Regions from separate parts of the Bacillus sp. JJ1566 genome, predicted to be linked through region 1. Evidence: riboswitches for the same ligand, from Rfam matches in the RefSeq annotation. Region 1 holds a riboswitch; each other region holds the start of a gene.

What was found. Region 1 has a riboswitch for thiamine pyrophosphate ahead of V7112_RS06505 (3-oxoacyl-ACP reductase). Riboswitches for the same ligand answer to the same signal wherever they lie in the genome.
Region 2: linked by a shared signal. The riboswitch ahead of thiT (energy-coupled thiamine transporter ThiT) and the one ahead of V7112_RS06505 (3-oxoacyl-ACP reductase) in region 1 are both predicted to bind thiamine pyrophosphate.
Region 3: linked by a shared signal. The riboswitch ahead of thiM (hydroxyethylthiazole kinase) and the one ahead of V7112_RS06505 (3-oxoacyl-ACP reductase) in region 1 are both predicted to bind thiamine pyrophosphate.
Region 4: linked by a shared signal. The riboswitch ahead of tenA (thiaminase II) and the one ahead of V7112_RS06505 (3-oxoacyl-ACP reductase) in region 1 are both predicted to bind thiamine pyrophosphate.

Annotation. Positions count from the first base shown of each region.
Region 1 covers NZ_JBALOP010000013.1:25,204-28,296, forward strand. Annotated here, with positions in the region: gene V7112_RS06495 (Na+/H+ antiporter NhaC family protein) at 1-189, shown strand, start outside; gene thiW (energy coupling factor transporter S component ThiW) at 227-730, opposite strand; gene V7112_RS06505 (3-oxoacyl-ACP reductase) at 751-1,512, opposite strand; TPP riboswitch at 1,604-1,710, opposite strand; gene V7112_RS06510 (DNA alkylation repair protein) at 1,790-2,452, opposite strand; gene V7112_RS06515 (hypothetical protein) at 2,569-2,700, opposite strand; gene V7112_RS06520 (hypothetical protein) at 2,865-3,008, shown strand; gene V7112_RS06525 (RlpA-like double-psi beta-barrel domain-containing protein) at 3,052-3,093, opposite strand, start outside.
Region 2 covers NZ_JBALOP010000030.1:16,976-20,068, forward strand. Annotated here, with positions in the region: gene ssb (single-stranded DNA-binding protein) at 28-594, shown strand; gene rpsR (30S ribosomal protein S18) at 644-883, shown strand; gene thiT (energy-coupled thiamine transporter ThiT) at 983-1,552, opposite strand; TPP riboswitch at 1,628-1,730, opposite strand; gene V7112_RS13290 (YybS family protein) at 2,068-2,997, shown strand; gene V7112_RS13295 (DHH family phosphoesterase) at 3,025-3,093, shown strand, end outside.
Region 3 covers NZ_JBALOP010000054.1:2,547-5,639, forward strand. Annotated here, with positions in the region: gene V7112_RS19175 (HAAS signaling domain-containing protein) at 1-973, opposite strand, end outside; gene V7112_RS19180 (PadR family transcriptional regulator) at 960-1,307, opposite strand; TPP riboswitch at 1,448-1,558, shown strand; gene thiM (hydroxyethylthiazole kinase) at 1,621-2,445, shown strand; gene thiE (thiamine phosphate synthase) at 2,432-3,082, shown strand; gene thiD (bifunctional hydroxymethylpyrimidine kinase/phosphomethylpyrimidine kinase) at 3,079-3,093, shown strand, end outside.
Region 4 covers NZ_JBALOP010000025.1:194,752-197,844, reverse strand. Annotated here, with positions in the region: gene V7112_RS11670 (hypothetical protein) at 1-510, shown strand, start outside; gene V7112_RS11665 (NAD(P)-dependent oxidoreductase) at 566-841, opposite strand; gene tenA (thiaminase II) at 880-1,563, opposite strand; TPP riboswitch at 1,656-1,756, opposite strand; gene trmL (tRNA (uridine(34)/cytosine(34)/5-carboxymethylaminomethyluridine(34)-2'-O)-methyltransferase TrmL) at 1,831-2,301, opposite strand; gene V7112_RS11650 (excinuclease ABC subunit UvrA) at 2,361-3,093, opposite strand, start outside.

The sequences.
Region 1 (3,093 bases):
ACGGTGGGAGCTGTTTTTGCGAGTGGTGCTTTCGGTGCATTAACCTCTCCACTTGGTGACACGACGATTACAACAGCATCGATTTTAGATATGGATTTAGTCGATTATGCTCAATATAAATTAAAGGTTTCAGCGATTGGTGGCGTAATTGCAATTGTGCTCTATATTATCGGTGGTTTATTTATCTAAAAAAGACTAAACAACAATCTGTTTAGTCTTTTTACTTTTAGAAGTTTCGTTCTTGATAAGTTTTAAAAGCTGGGTTTTTTAATACGATTCCAACAATTATAAATCCAAAGATGGAACCTGCAATTGAGCTAAAAATAAAAGACGGTACGAAACCGAAAAGGGCGGCATCCTGGCCCATAAAGAGTGTGGCGATTGGATAACAAGCCATTGCACCCAATAACCCGGTTCCGAAAATTTCACCAGTCATCGCCATTGAAGCTTTCTTCGTTTTTGAATATAATAATGCTGCTAAAAATGCCCCAATCATACTGCCCGGAAATGCGAATAACGAACCCGTTCCAAGCATATTTCGAAGTAATGATACTGAAAAAGCTTGAAGAACGGCATATGCAGGGCCAAGGATTACTGCAGAAAGTACATTAATAAAATGCTGCATTGGAAAAACCTTTGTGAATCCAATTGGTATTGCAAACAAATGGCTTGTAACTGTTCCAATCGCAACAAACATTGCTGTAATAGTCAATTTTAATGTTTTACTCATAATGAATCCCCCTTAAAGATTTAGTCCATTACTAATCCGCCGTCAACGACAAGATTCTGCCCTGTTACACCTTTGCTCCAAGGAGATGCAAAGAAAAGAACTGCTTTTGCAACATCCCCTGGTGTCGTGACTTTTTGAAGTGGAGTAGAATCCTTAATTAATTGGAAAACTTCTTCAGAAGTGGCAGAACTCGCATCGGTTGTTTGAAGTAATCCTCCTGAAATCATGTTAACGTTAATGCCGTATGCACCAAGATCTTTTGCCATGTTTCGTGTGAATCCTAGTAGTGCCGCCTTACTTGTGTTGTAATCGTGATAAGCAACGACTGGATTTTGAAAAAGATTTGTGCCAATGGTCACAATGCGTCCAAAGCCTAGTTCCTTCATATCACTAACCGCAGCCTGGGTCGTATGTAAAGCTCCTCGGATTGCACCTTCAAGCTGTGCATGATAATCCTCCCAAGAAATATCTTCTGCGTTTTTTCTTGCGATGGGGTCAAATCGGAAATTAATTAAGGCATTATTTACAACTGTTGTGATAGGTTGGTCAAAATATTTTTTCGCTTCAGCAAATAAGTGTTGTACCTGTTCCCGATTCCGCACATCTGCATGAATGGCAATCGCATTTTCACCAATTTCGTCTTTTAAAGAATGAGCTTTTTCTTCACTATTGAAATAATTAATAACCACTTTCGCTCCTTCATTAGCAACTGCTTTTACAATTTCACTCCCTAACCCACGTGCGCCGCCTGTAACGAGAATAACCTGATTCTGAAGTTTCATTCTAGTAGCCTCCTATTATGATAGATAAGAAAAACGCAAAAAAGCCAGATCCACATGAATGGACCTGGCTTAAGTAGTAAGAAAAAAATGGAAGTTTTCCACTCTACTTTCCTCCGCCGGTATTACCCGGATCAGGTCCAAAGGGTTAAAAAACGTCCGTTTTTCTCTCAGCCCAATCGGGCACCCCTAGTAGTTTGCGAATATTCTTTCTTTAAGCATAGTATGTTTACACAAAAATGTAAAGGTATTTGATGCTTTTAAAGTGTGAGCCCTGGCTTTAAATATATTTACTACCTTCTCTGACACTAAGTTTCGACAATGTGTTTTCTTTTATAAATTGACGAACTGAATCTGGATTCGTCTTTGAATACTCACGTAAGGACCAGCCGATTGCTTTTTGGATGAAAAATTCCTTACTATCTGCATTGGCTTTTATGTATTTGTAAAGGAATCTTTCATTTGTTTCTTCCTTATATTTTAGTTGAAACAGAATCGATGAGCGTTTCAGCCATAAGTTGTCACCGAATGCCCATTTTTCAATCTTCTTTTCTATGATGCTTGGTGTTTCCTTTGCGATCTTTCCTACTAAATGTGGTGCAATTATATCGACCGTATCCCACCAAGATTTTGTAGTAATAAGAATTTCAATAAATTCCAAGTGGAAGATATTTAGTTTCTTGATGGACTTGACTAAGCAGTCCTGTGCCGCATATTGGTATTCTCGTTCATCTTTCATCCATAATTGTTTTACTAGTTCAAGATCAATTTCCAGCTTTAAAATACCTGTTTCTTTATAAAAATCGCGCATTAATTCTCTTCTTAACGGTGATTTTATTCCAAGGAATGGGAACAGATTTCTCATATATTTCTGCATCGGAACTGCATTTTCATCATTCCGATTTTTTTCAAATAATTCAACGAGATTGTTTAATTCGTTCATGTCATGCTCCCTTATTACGTTTCCTTTATTGTACTTCATATCCTTTTTTAAGCAAAATGAAAAATACCACCTTTTCTATGTATGAATACGTACGAAAAGATGGTATTTTGATTTTCCTACTGCATTTTAATAGGAGTTACGACTGCAAATAGGTTTTCTGTTGGATTGTTTAGGTTGACTTCGATTACTTTGTACCCATCCTTGTCCTTGTAATCATTTGTAACTGGTGTTTTAATCTCGTTGCTCATTGTTTTGTACTTCCCTTCTAACTGTTTTCTCACACAATAAGTAGTATATGAAGGGCAACCAAAAATGTGCTTACTTTTTATAAAAAAATTTCAATATGAGTATCATGTGTAAAAAGAACCTTAAAAAGCCATATTAGTATTATAAATGGGAAAGGATGGAAGTTATGAAGGAAGATCAACATTTAAAAAATCAAGTTCTTTATATCACAAATCCTGCTTACGATGCTTTACAATCAGAAAATCTTCTTGAGTCAAATGATGCAGAAATTCATCGCGAAAACTTCGTTCAATCGGATTTAGAAAAATAAGTAGAAAAAGGAGGACAATTCTGACATTGTTCTCCTACTTTTTTTAATCGATTGGTGTAATTTCTACATTTAAAACGCCGACACT
Region 2 (3,093 bases), on a different contig from region 1:
CAATATCCTGTTAAGGAGATGGTTCTGATGATGAATCGCGTAGTTCTCGTTGGGAGACTTACAAAGGATCCTGAATTACGATATACCCCAAGTGGAGTTGCAGTTGCAACCTTTACACTTGCAGTGAATCGAACATTTACGAATCAGTCAGGCGAACGTGAAGCTGACTTCATTAATTGCGTCATATGGCGCCGACCAGCCGAAAATGTGGCAAACTTCCTAAAGAAAGGAAGCTTAGCAGGCGTCGATGGTCGTCTTCAAACAAGAAATTATGAAGGTCAGGATGGCAAACGCGTATATGTTACTGAGGTTGTAGCGGAAAGTGTTCAGTTCCTTGAACCTAGAAATGCGAATGACCAACAGCGCAGCGGTGGAGGTAACTTTGGTGGAAACCAAGGCGGAGGCTATGGTGGCAATCAAGGTGGCTATGGTGGCAACCAGGGTGGAAATCAAGGCGGTGGCCAAGGTGGATACTCTCCATTTGGACAGAGTCAGAACCCAAATCAAAACCAAGGACCTACAAGAGTAGACCAAGATCCATTTGCAAATGATGGACAGCCTATCGATATTTCAGATGACGATCTACCGTTCTAACTTGTAAGTGAATCGTATAAATTAAAACTTAAAAAAGGAGGGAAAATCGATGGCAGGCGGACGTAAAGGTGGACGTGCAAAGCGTCGTAAAGTGTGTTACTTCACAGCTAATGGAATTACACACATCGATTACAAAGAAGTAGATTTACTTAAAAAATTCGTTTCTGAGCGTGGTAAAATTTTACCTCGTCGTGTAACAGGTACAAGCGCAAAATACCAACGTAAATTAACTGTTGCTATTAAACGTGCTCGTCAAATGGCATTATTACCATATGTATCTGGTGAATAATAAAGAAAAGCGATGATCGTCACAATGCGGTCATCGCTTTTTTTCTTTATTTTTATTAAGGGAACCAAGAGAATCGTCCCTATGGTTCCTATTGTGTAATTACATAGTTTGTTTTTGAATAAAAAAACGAGGTGAAGCGACGATGAGTAAAACCAAAACTACAGAGCATGAAATAAAGGAACCTAGCATCGCAATACTGTTAAATGTGAAGGAGTAAAACACAGGGTCCATTCCTTCTGGTGCGTACATGCCCCAGTATATGAATCCTGCAAGAAAATGCCAAAAGTAACGTGCTACACTTCCTACAAATATTGCGAAGACAATAATACCTATACCTAAGCCCTTTTTATTATTATTTAAAGCTTTTTGAACTGGATTTTTAAGTAAACCAGCAAAGCCTATAAAAGGAAAAGCAATAACAAACTCAATAAAACCTTGTAATGGATGAATAATTTGAGGATCAAATACAAGCTGTAATAATCCCCAAATTAATCCCGAAAGAAATCCTGTTTTGAATCCCCATCTTAAAGAAATGATAAAAACGGGAACCATTGCAAAAGAAATAGATATTGTAGCGATTTTAATAGACGGTACAAACATGTCTAACGCTAGTGCTAATACTGCAAAAATAGCTGCTTCAATCATTGGTTGTAATTTAGTACTTCTCATAAAAAAAATCCCCCTTGAAGTATGTTTTAATAATAACGTACCCCAAAGGAGAACAACTTTAATAAAAGTATATGTTCTCAAGTATCTCCACATTCCTACGCTAGTATTAACTAACAGGTTCGAAGGGTCTGAACTCTTAACGTTCACTCTCAGCAAAATTGCTCCCCTTGTGGTTACGTTTTACTTATAATTACTATCATAATAGAAAATAGGGAAAAGTAAAACAAAAAGTTTCTGCACAGAGGAACTTTGACTAAAGACTGATACGTCCCGTGTCAAATGTCAAGTCACCACATCCTGTGGAAGTCAAAGGTTGAAGACTTTCTAGTAAAACTTTAAAATAGAAGGTGATTTAAAAAAAGTTTGTGTTTTTAATGTCTAGCGCAAGGCGCCATCGGCTCGAGGTCATAAGCCAATCGCTTCGGAAGGTAAAATACACCTTCTGTCAGCGCTCGTCTTATGCTTGCGCCGATAAGCGAGCGCCTTGCGCTTTTCTAAAAAGTTGAGGTGAAAAGGTGAAAAAAGCAAAAATTATAACAGAAGGGGCTATGTTATTAGCAATATATAGTGTACTGTTACTACTTACTTTATATGTCCCACTACTTGGAATCGTGCTTTCATTCCTTTTGCCCATTCCATTTATCCTGTTTACGGTGAAATATAGGGTAAAGCAGTCAATGCTATTTATTCTAATTGCCTTTTTATTATCGGGGCTATTAGGCTCTGTCTTTGGGATCATACATACGATTATGTTTGGAATTTCAGGAATTTTACTTGGTGAATTAATTAACCGTGGAAGAAGTGGAATTGAGTTATTTTTAGGTTCCTGTTTATCGTATTTGTTTTCAATCGTGCTGCTGTATGTAACAGCGGTTTTGATACTACAAATTGATGTCTATGACCTAATCCGTGAAAGCTCACGGGAATCTTTTGCAATGGCTGAGAGTATAATGAGGGCAACAGGGGGCGAAGTGAATACGGAGGCCATTGCGCAACTAGAAGAGTCGATTGAGATGATGCAATACATGATCCCAAGCATGTTTGTTTTAATTGCAATGGTTTTAGCTTTTGTAACAGTTGTAGCAATGAAACCGGTGCTTGTTCGACTTCAGGTGAAAATGAATCCATTCCCACCGTTTCGTGAGATTTCGTTTCCTAAGAGTATTTTATGGTATTATTTACTGATTTTACTTTTTAGCTTTGTTGAACTGGAAAAGGGCACGTTTGGGTATACTGCCTTTTTAAATCTCTTTTTTGTTTTGCAGTGGTTTATGGTGATTCAAGGCTTGTCTTTCATTTATTATTTCTGTCATCAAAAAGGAATCACAAAGGCCGTGCCAATTGTACTAACAATCTTAACACCATTTCTCCTTTATATTATTCGAATCTTAGGTATAATTGACTTAGGATTCCAACTGCGAAATCGAATTAATGGAAAGAAGTAAAACAAAGCTTTAGGAGCTGAAAATTACATGCCAGACTTTTATAAAAGGAAGTTATTTCGCTATCCTATCTATGCATTGCTTGTGATAACAAGTGTT
Region 3 (3,093 bases), on a different contig from region 1:
CGTCAAAGATGTTGATGGCTGCAGAAACGATGAATGAGATGAGTAAAGTTGCAATGAACCATGTTTTAAATTGGTGATCCTGAGTGTCAAATAGGTTTGTCATCTGCTTGATAAAGTTTTGGTTTAAGATATTGGGATTTATGAAGATTACGATGAATACAAGGGTTGAAAAGACTTGAAGGACCGTATTGTAAATAGCCATTCTTTTCGTCCATTGTCCTTTGATAAATTTATATAGGGTCAATCCGATTTCAAAACCAATCACAACTAGAACAATCGGCCAAAATCTAAGCAATAACTCTTGATTTAAAGCGGGAGTTACAAATTCGAGACCATCATTTTCGCCTTTATAGATACCTAGAAGTTGATTGGCATAAAAATATAGGGTTGCCCAGATTGCAGTCCATAATAGAGCACCAAATACTTCACATTTTGAAATCGCCTTTTTCTTTGGGATATAGGTGATATTTTTTAAATCATCCGGAGTCCATTTTTTTAGGCCGGTGGTTAGTCGCTGATCATCTTTTCCTTTATCCATTCTTTCAATAATGGCGAACACTAGTGTAAACCAAAAGAATGTTTGCATCGAAACGTCAATCATTCTCCAAATCCCCAAACCAATTAAGTCCAACACCACATTAATGACGGCTTCTTCCCCTTGATACCCGATAAAAAATTCGGCAACCACGGAGATGAGTGCAACTACAGCGGCAATCGGTACAATCATTTTGAGTAAGCTTACATACACGTCAAAATAACGTGGACCAATAAGGTGCATGGGTCGGTCGCGATAATTATTAGCTAATTTTACAGGACTTCCTAATTTCTCTAGTACAGTTTTTACATCTTCTTCGTTGTAATCATCAGGCAACATATCCTCAATGGTCGACCGTAGTTCAAGTGCGATATCTTCACGCATTTTTTCAGGAAGTCGTCTCGTAACCTCCTTAATGTAGATGTCAAACAGATTCATAATCTTCCTCTCCCTCTAAAAGTCTGTATAGCTCTTTTGAATTTTGAATCCATTCCTTTTTTAGCTGTAGAAAGATCTCGAGCCCGTATTCACTTAATACATAGTACTTACGGGGTCTGCTTTCAGTTGTATCCCAGCTGCTTGTCACCAATTCTTGTTTTTCCAGTCGTCGAAGCAAGGGATATAAGGTGCTTTGGTCAATTGAAATTCCAGAACCCTCTAATAATTGAACAAGAGAATAACCATATTGTGGGGTTCGTAATTGACTTAAAACTGCTAGTGTCAACGTTCCTCTTCTAAGCTCTGTCATTAATGAGTTTAATAAGTTACTCATTCACCCACCTCATTTTTAATTACTATATGTCATACAGTATTTAGTCTATACTATGTGTCGTACACTATTGTTGTTCCGAAAGCAATGACCCATTTTAAAATAATGACAGAATTTTTTCGTATGGTATAATAAAGACAATTAAATATGAGTAGGGGAGCTCACACATGTGGGCTGAGAGTAAGCGAAATGTAGCTTAGACCCTTTAACCTGATTTGGATAATGCCAACGTAGGGAATTTGTGTAAGTATGTGCGTTCATGCGGTATATCTATTTTAGGTATACCGCATTTTTATTTTGGATAGGAGGATGAAGGATGTTTGAAAAGATTTTAGCTAATGTTAAGGAAAAAACACCGCTTGTACATAATATTACAAACTATGTGACGGTGAATGACGTTGCAAATATTGTTCTTGCTTGTGGGGGTTCACCAATTATGGCGGATGATCCTAAGGAAGTGGCAGATATTACAAGCATTTGTAACGCTCTTGTCATCAATATTGGAACATTAAACGAGCGTACGATTGAATCCATGATTTTAGCAGGAAAAGCTGCAAATAAAATAGGGAACCCGGTTATTTTAGACCCAGTTGGGGCGGGGGCATCAAGCTTACGAACCAATACGGTTTATCTCCTTTTAAAAGAAGTTGAGTTTGCTGTTATCAGAGGAAATTTATCAGAAATAAAGACCGTACATGCTGGCAGTGGAAATACAAAAGGTGTCGATGCAGCAGCAGAAGATGTCATCAACGAAGGAAATATCGCTGAAATGGTTCAATTTGCAAAAGAGGTAAGCAATCAGACAGGTGCCGTTATTGCTATCACGGGCGCGATTGATATCGTTGCAAATCAGGATGAAGCTTTTATAATCCGCAATGGCCACCCAATGATGTCAAAAATTACTGGAACCGGGTGCATGCTTTCAGCAGTTGTAGCTGCTTATTGTGGGGCAAACCCTCAGGACATGTTAAAAGGCACGGCCGCTGCGGTTAGTGCGATGGGGTTATGCGGTGAATTGGCATATCAAAAAGTAGAAAAATTAAATGAAGGAACGTCATCACTGCGCACGTATTTGATTGATGCGATGAGCAACTTAGACTTTATACAACTACAAGGTGGGATGAACATTGAAAATCGATAAAAATGCAATGCTTTTATACGCAGTAACCGATCGTGCTTGGACAGGCAATCAGACATTAGTTGAACAAGTAGAAGCTGCACTAAAGGGTGGAATTACGTTCCTACAGCTTAGAGAAAAAAATCTTGGATATGATGAATTTTTACAGGAAGCCATTGAACTTAAGATGCTAACCGCGTTCTATGATGTTCCATTTGTAATTAACGACAATGTCGAGATCGCACTAGCGTGTGATGCAGATGGCGTGCATGTTGGGCAAGAGGATATGTCGGTTGAAAAGGTCCGCGAATTGATTGGAACAGATAAAATTCTTGGTGTGTCTGCACAAAATGTGGAACAGGCTATTGCCGCTGAAAAAGCTGGAGCCGATTATCTTGGGATTGGTTCTGTTTTTCCAACAAGCACAAAGTCGGATGCAAAACCGATGGCATTTGAAACTGTTCAAGAAATATGTAAAAGCGTATCAATTCCAATTGTTGCAATTGGCGGAATTACAAAAGGGAATATTTTAGAGTTAGCGGGTAGCGGGGTGGACGGAGTAGCCGTTGTATCGGCAATCTTTGCGCAGTCAACTATCACCGCTGCAACCGCAGAATTAAAAGAACTTGCAACTGAAATGGTAAGGAGTGACAGAACATGAAAAAGGTACTG
Region 4 (3,093 bases), on a different contig from region 1:
CGACGTGAAAACGGGAATCATCTAGAGTCAGAAACGGTTCTTTGGTCGAGGGTCAGTGAGTCACTAATCGTATTTATCCATTCCTTTCAGGAGGATCACAGGTACGATGAAGCGGATACAGTCTTTTACCTAATGCGTTTTGCCCGAATAAAAGAACAACTGAGCAAGAAAAATCTATTTAGTAAATTAGGTGCCATTTCGAAAGCAGTTTTTTATGGTTATATGGGAGGATGGGGAGTTAAGCTTTTAAACCCAATACTAACGTCCATTGCTATTATCTTACTCTATACTGGCATCTACTCTATAGGTGGAGAACATACGAATCCATCAACATCATTACAAGAGTCCCTATATAATTCAATCAATCTATCTATCGGAAGATTCTTTAACATTGGAGAAAGTTTATATAATATTGTCTATTTAAGATTTATGGAAGGTCAGGAAGGAATAATAGGTCTAATTTTCATTACACTCATTATAGGGATGTTTATCAGAAAACTTGTCCGCTAGTAAAACGAAAGAAAGAGATTAAGGAACTTACTTGTTCTATCTCTTTCTTTTTCTATTAACTTCTATTTAGGATATTGTTAGGTAATTCACCGTTAAGAACTTTACATGCCGTTTCCGCAACACGTCTATGAAGTTCTCTGGTTGATTCCTCTGTTTTAAATGAAACGTGCGGAGTTAAGATAACATTTTCAAACTCTAGAATTTTATTTTCTTTAGTTACAGGTTCATCTTCTATTACATCAAGACCAGCAGCAAGAATCTTTGAGTTTTGTAACCCTTTAATTAATGATTCCGTATGAATGATAGGTCCTCTCGAAGTGTTAACTATCATAACTGAATCCTTCATCTTTGCGATTGTTTGTTTATTAATCATATGCTTGGCCATTCCTCTATGTTTTCCGCCATATCCCAGAACATGTATTCAAACAGGCTTGTTTTGACAACAATTTCTTCCAGTACTGCTAAATCTCGTTCTGGTTTTTCGCTTGCGATTTCATTGATTAGGTTTATACAATCTTCCGCTAACACTGTAAATTCATCGGATGAATACATCTTCACCCAATCACCATAGAATTCATGTTCCTTGGCACCTGGCCATGTTGCCAATTCTTTCCCAATAAAATTATAGCTCCATGCACAGGCAAGGACAGCTGCGACAACATTTTCAACACCCCCGAGTTGGGCAACGTTCAGCATATAGCTTGTGTATGATGTGGTAGTTGATGCGGGCTTGGTTGCTTCAAGCTCTTCATGAGAGATATCGAATCTTGCGGCATATTGGCGGTGAAGATCCATTTCTATCTCGAGAGTGCCATGCAAAAGATTTGCAAAAACGGACATCGTTTTTAAATCAGGGGCCTTTGCACTCCCTAACGCAAATAGGCGGCTATACTCAATCAGATACACATAATCCTGCTTCATATAATGCTTAAATTTCTCCTTTTCTAACCAGCCCTCGCCAATTCCTTTTACAAATGGATGCTCCAAATAGGAATTCCAAATCGGCTCTACTCGGTTCCACAAACGATCTGTAAATAGTCTGCTCACTTTCATTTCCCCTTTCTCCTTTTGACATCAGGGTGAGAAAAAAAAAACCATCACTAGTGACTAGAAATGGGTTCGGCAAAATTTATTCGTTTACACGAAAAATACCAACTCCACTTCCCTACGCTAGTGTTACCTAGATCAGGTTCAAAGGGTCGATATTTCTATCTCTCAGCACTTACATGCTCCCCTAGTCGAATTGTTAGATTATTAAGTTACTAGATACTAGTTAAACATAGCAGGTTAGAAAAGGCAAGCAGGACAAAGGACCTGTCCCTATTTTAAATGGGAATATCCCTGCTGTCGTAATGCCTCATACACCAATATTGCAGCTGTATTCGAAAGGTTAAGGGAACGAACATGGTTATTCATCGGTATTCTCAAAAAGTGGTTTTTATTATTTTCTAGTAATTCTTTTGGTAAACCAGTTGTTTCTTTTCCAAACATAAAATAATGCTCCTTTGTTACATCACTGAAATCAAAGGCTGAATGTGTTTTTTCACCAAACGTCTCAATAAAGTAAAACTCACCTTGATTTTTCGAAAAAAAGTCATCCAATGAGTCATAATACCTGATGTCTACAGAATGCCAGAAATCGAAACCTGCTCGTTTGATCATTTCTTCATCTGTTGAAAAGCCCAGCGGTCGAATTAAATGCAATGCTGTATCCGTTGCGGCACAAGTAAGTGCAATATTTCCAGTATTAGCAGGTATATCCGGTTGATATAGTACAACATGTATTGCCACAAATGGTCACTCCTTACTTTATAAAGGGTGTCTGCCCCAACATAGGAACAGACACCTATTTAGATATACTTCGCAGTTATAGATTGTTCACAATTCTTAAGACCCGCTGGTGGACCTTCATATAAAATTTCTCCACCACCAGAACCGCCATCTGGACCTAGGTCAATGATCCAATCACTATTTCGAATGACGTCGAGGTTATGTTCAATGACAATAACTGTGTTACCCTTTTCTACTAATTTATCGATGATCAGTAGAATATTGGAGACATCTGATAGATGCAATCCAGTTGTTGGCTCATCTAAAATATAGATATTTCCCTTCTTGTTTAGCTCTTTTGCAAGTTTTAGTCTTTGACTTTCCCCACCGGATAATGTGTTTAGTGGTTGTCCTAATGAGATGTATCCAAGTCCGACTGTTGCCATACTTTTTAGCTGTCGCTGGATGTCTTTTGCTTCAAAAAATTCCACAGCTTCTGCCACAGACATTTCCATGATGTCTACTATGTTTTTATCTTTATAGAGGTATTGGAGCACTTCCTGTCTATAACGATCGCCATGACATTCGCTACATTCCATTTCCATTTTATCCATAAACGATAGATTAAGCTCTACCGTTCCTGTTCCACCACATTTTTCACAGGCCCCTTTAGAGTTATAGCTAAATAACCCACTCTCCACATTATTCGCATCAGAAAAAGCTTTTCGAATCGAATTCATAATACCCGAAAAGGTTGCTGGATTGGAACGTATATTACCGTGTACTTGGCTTTGGTCGATCCGAATGGACTCT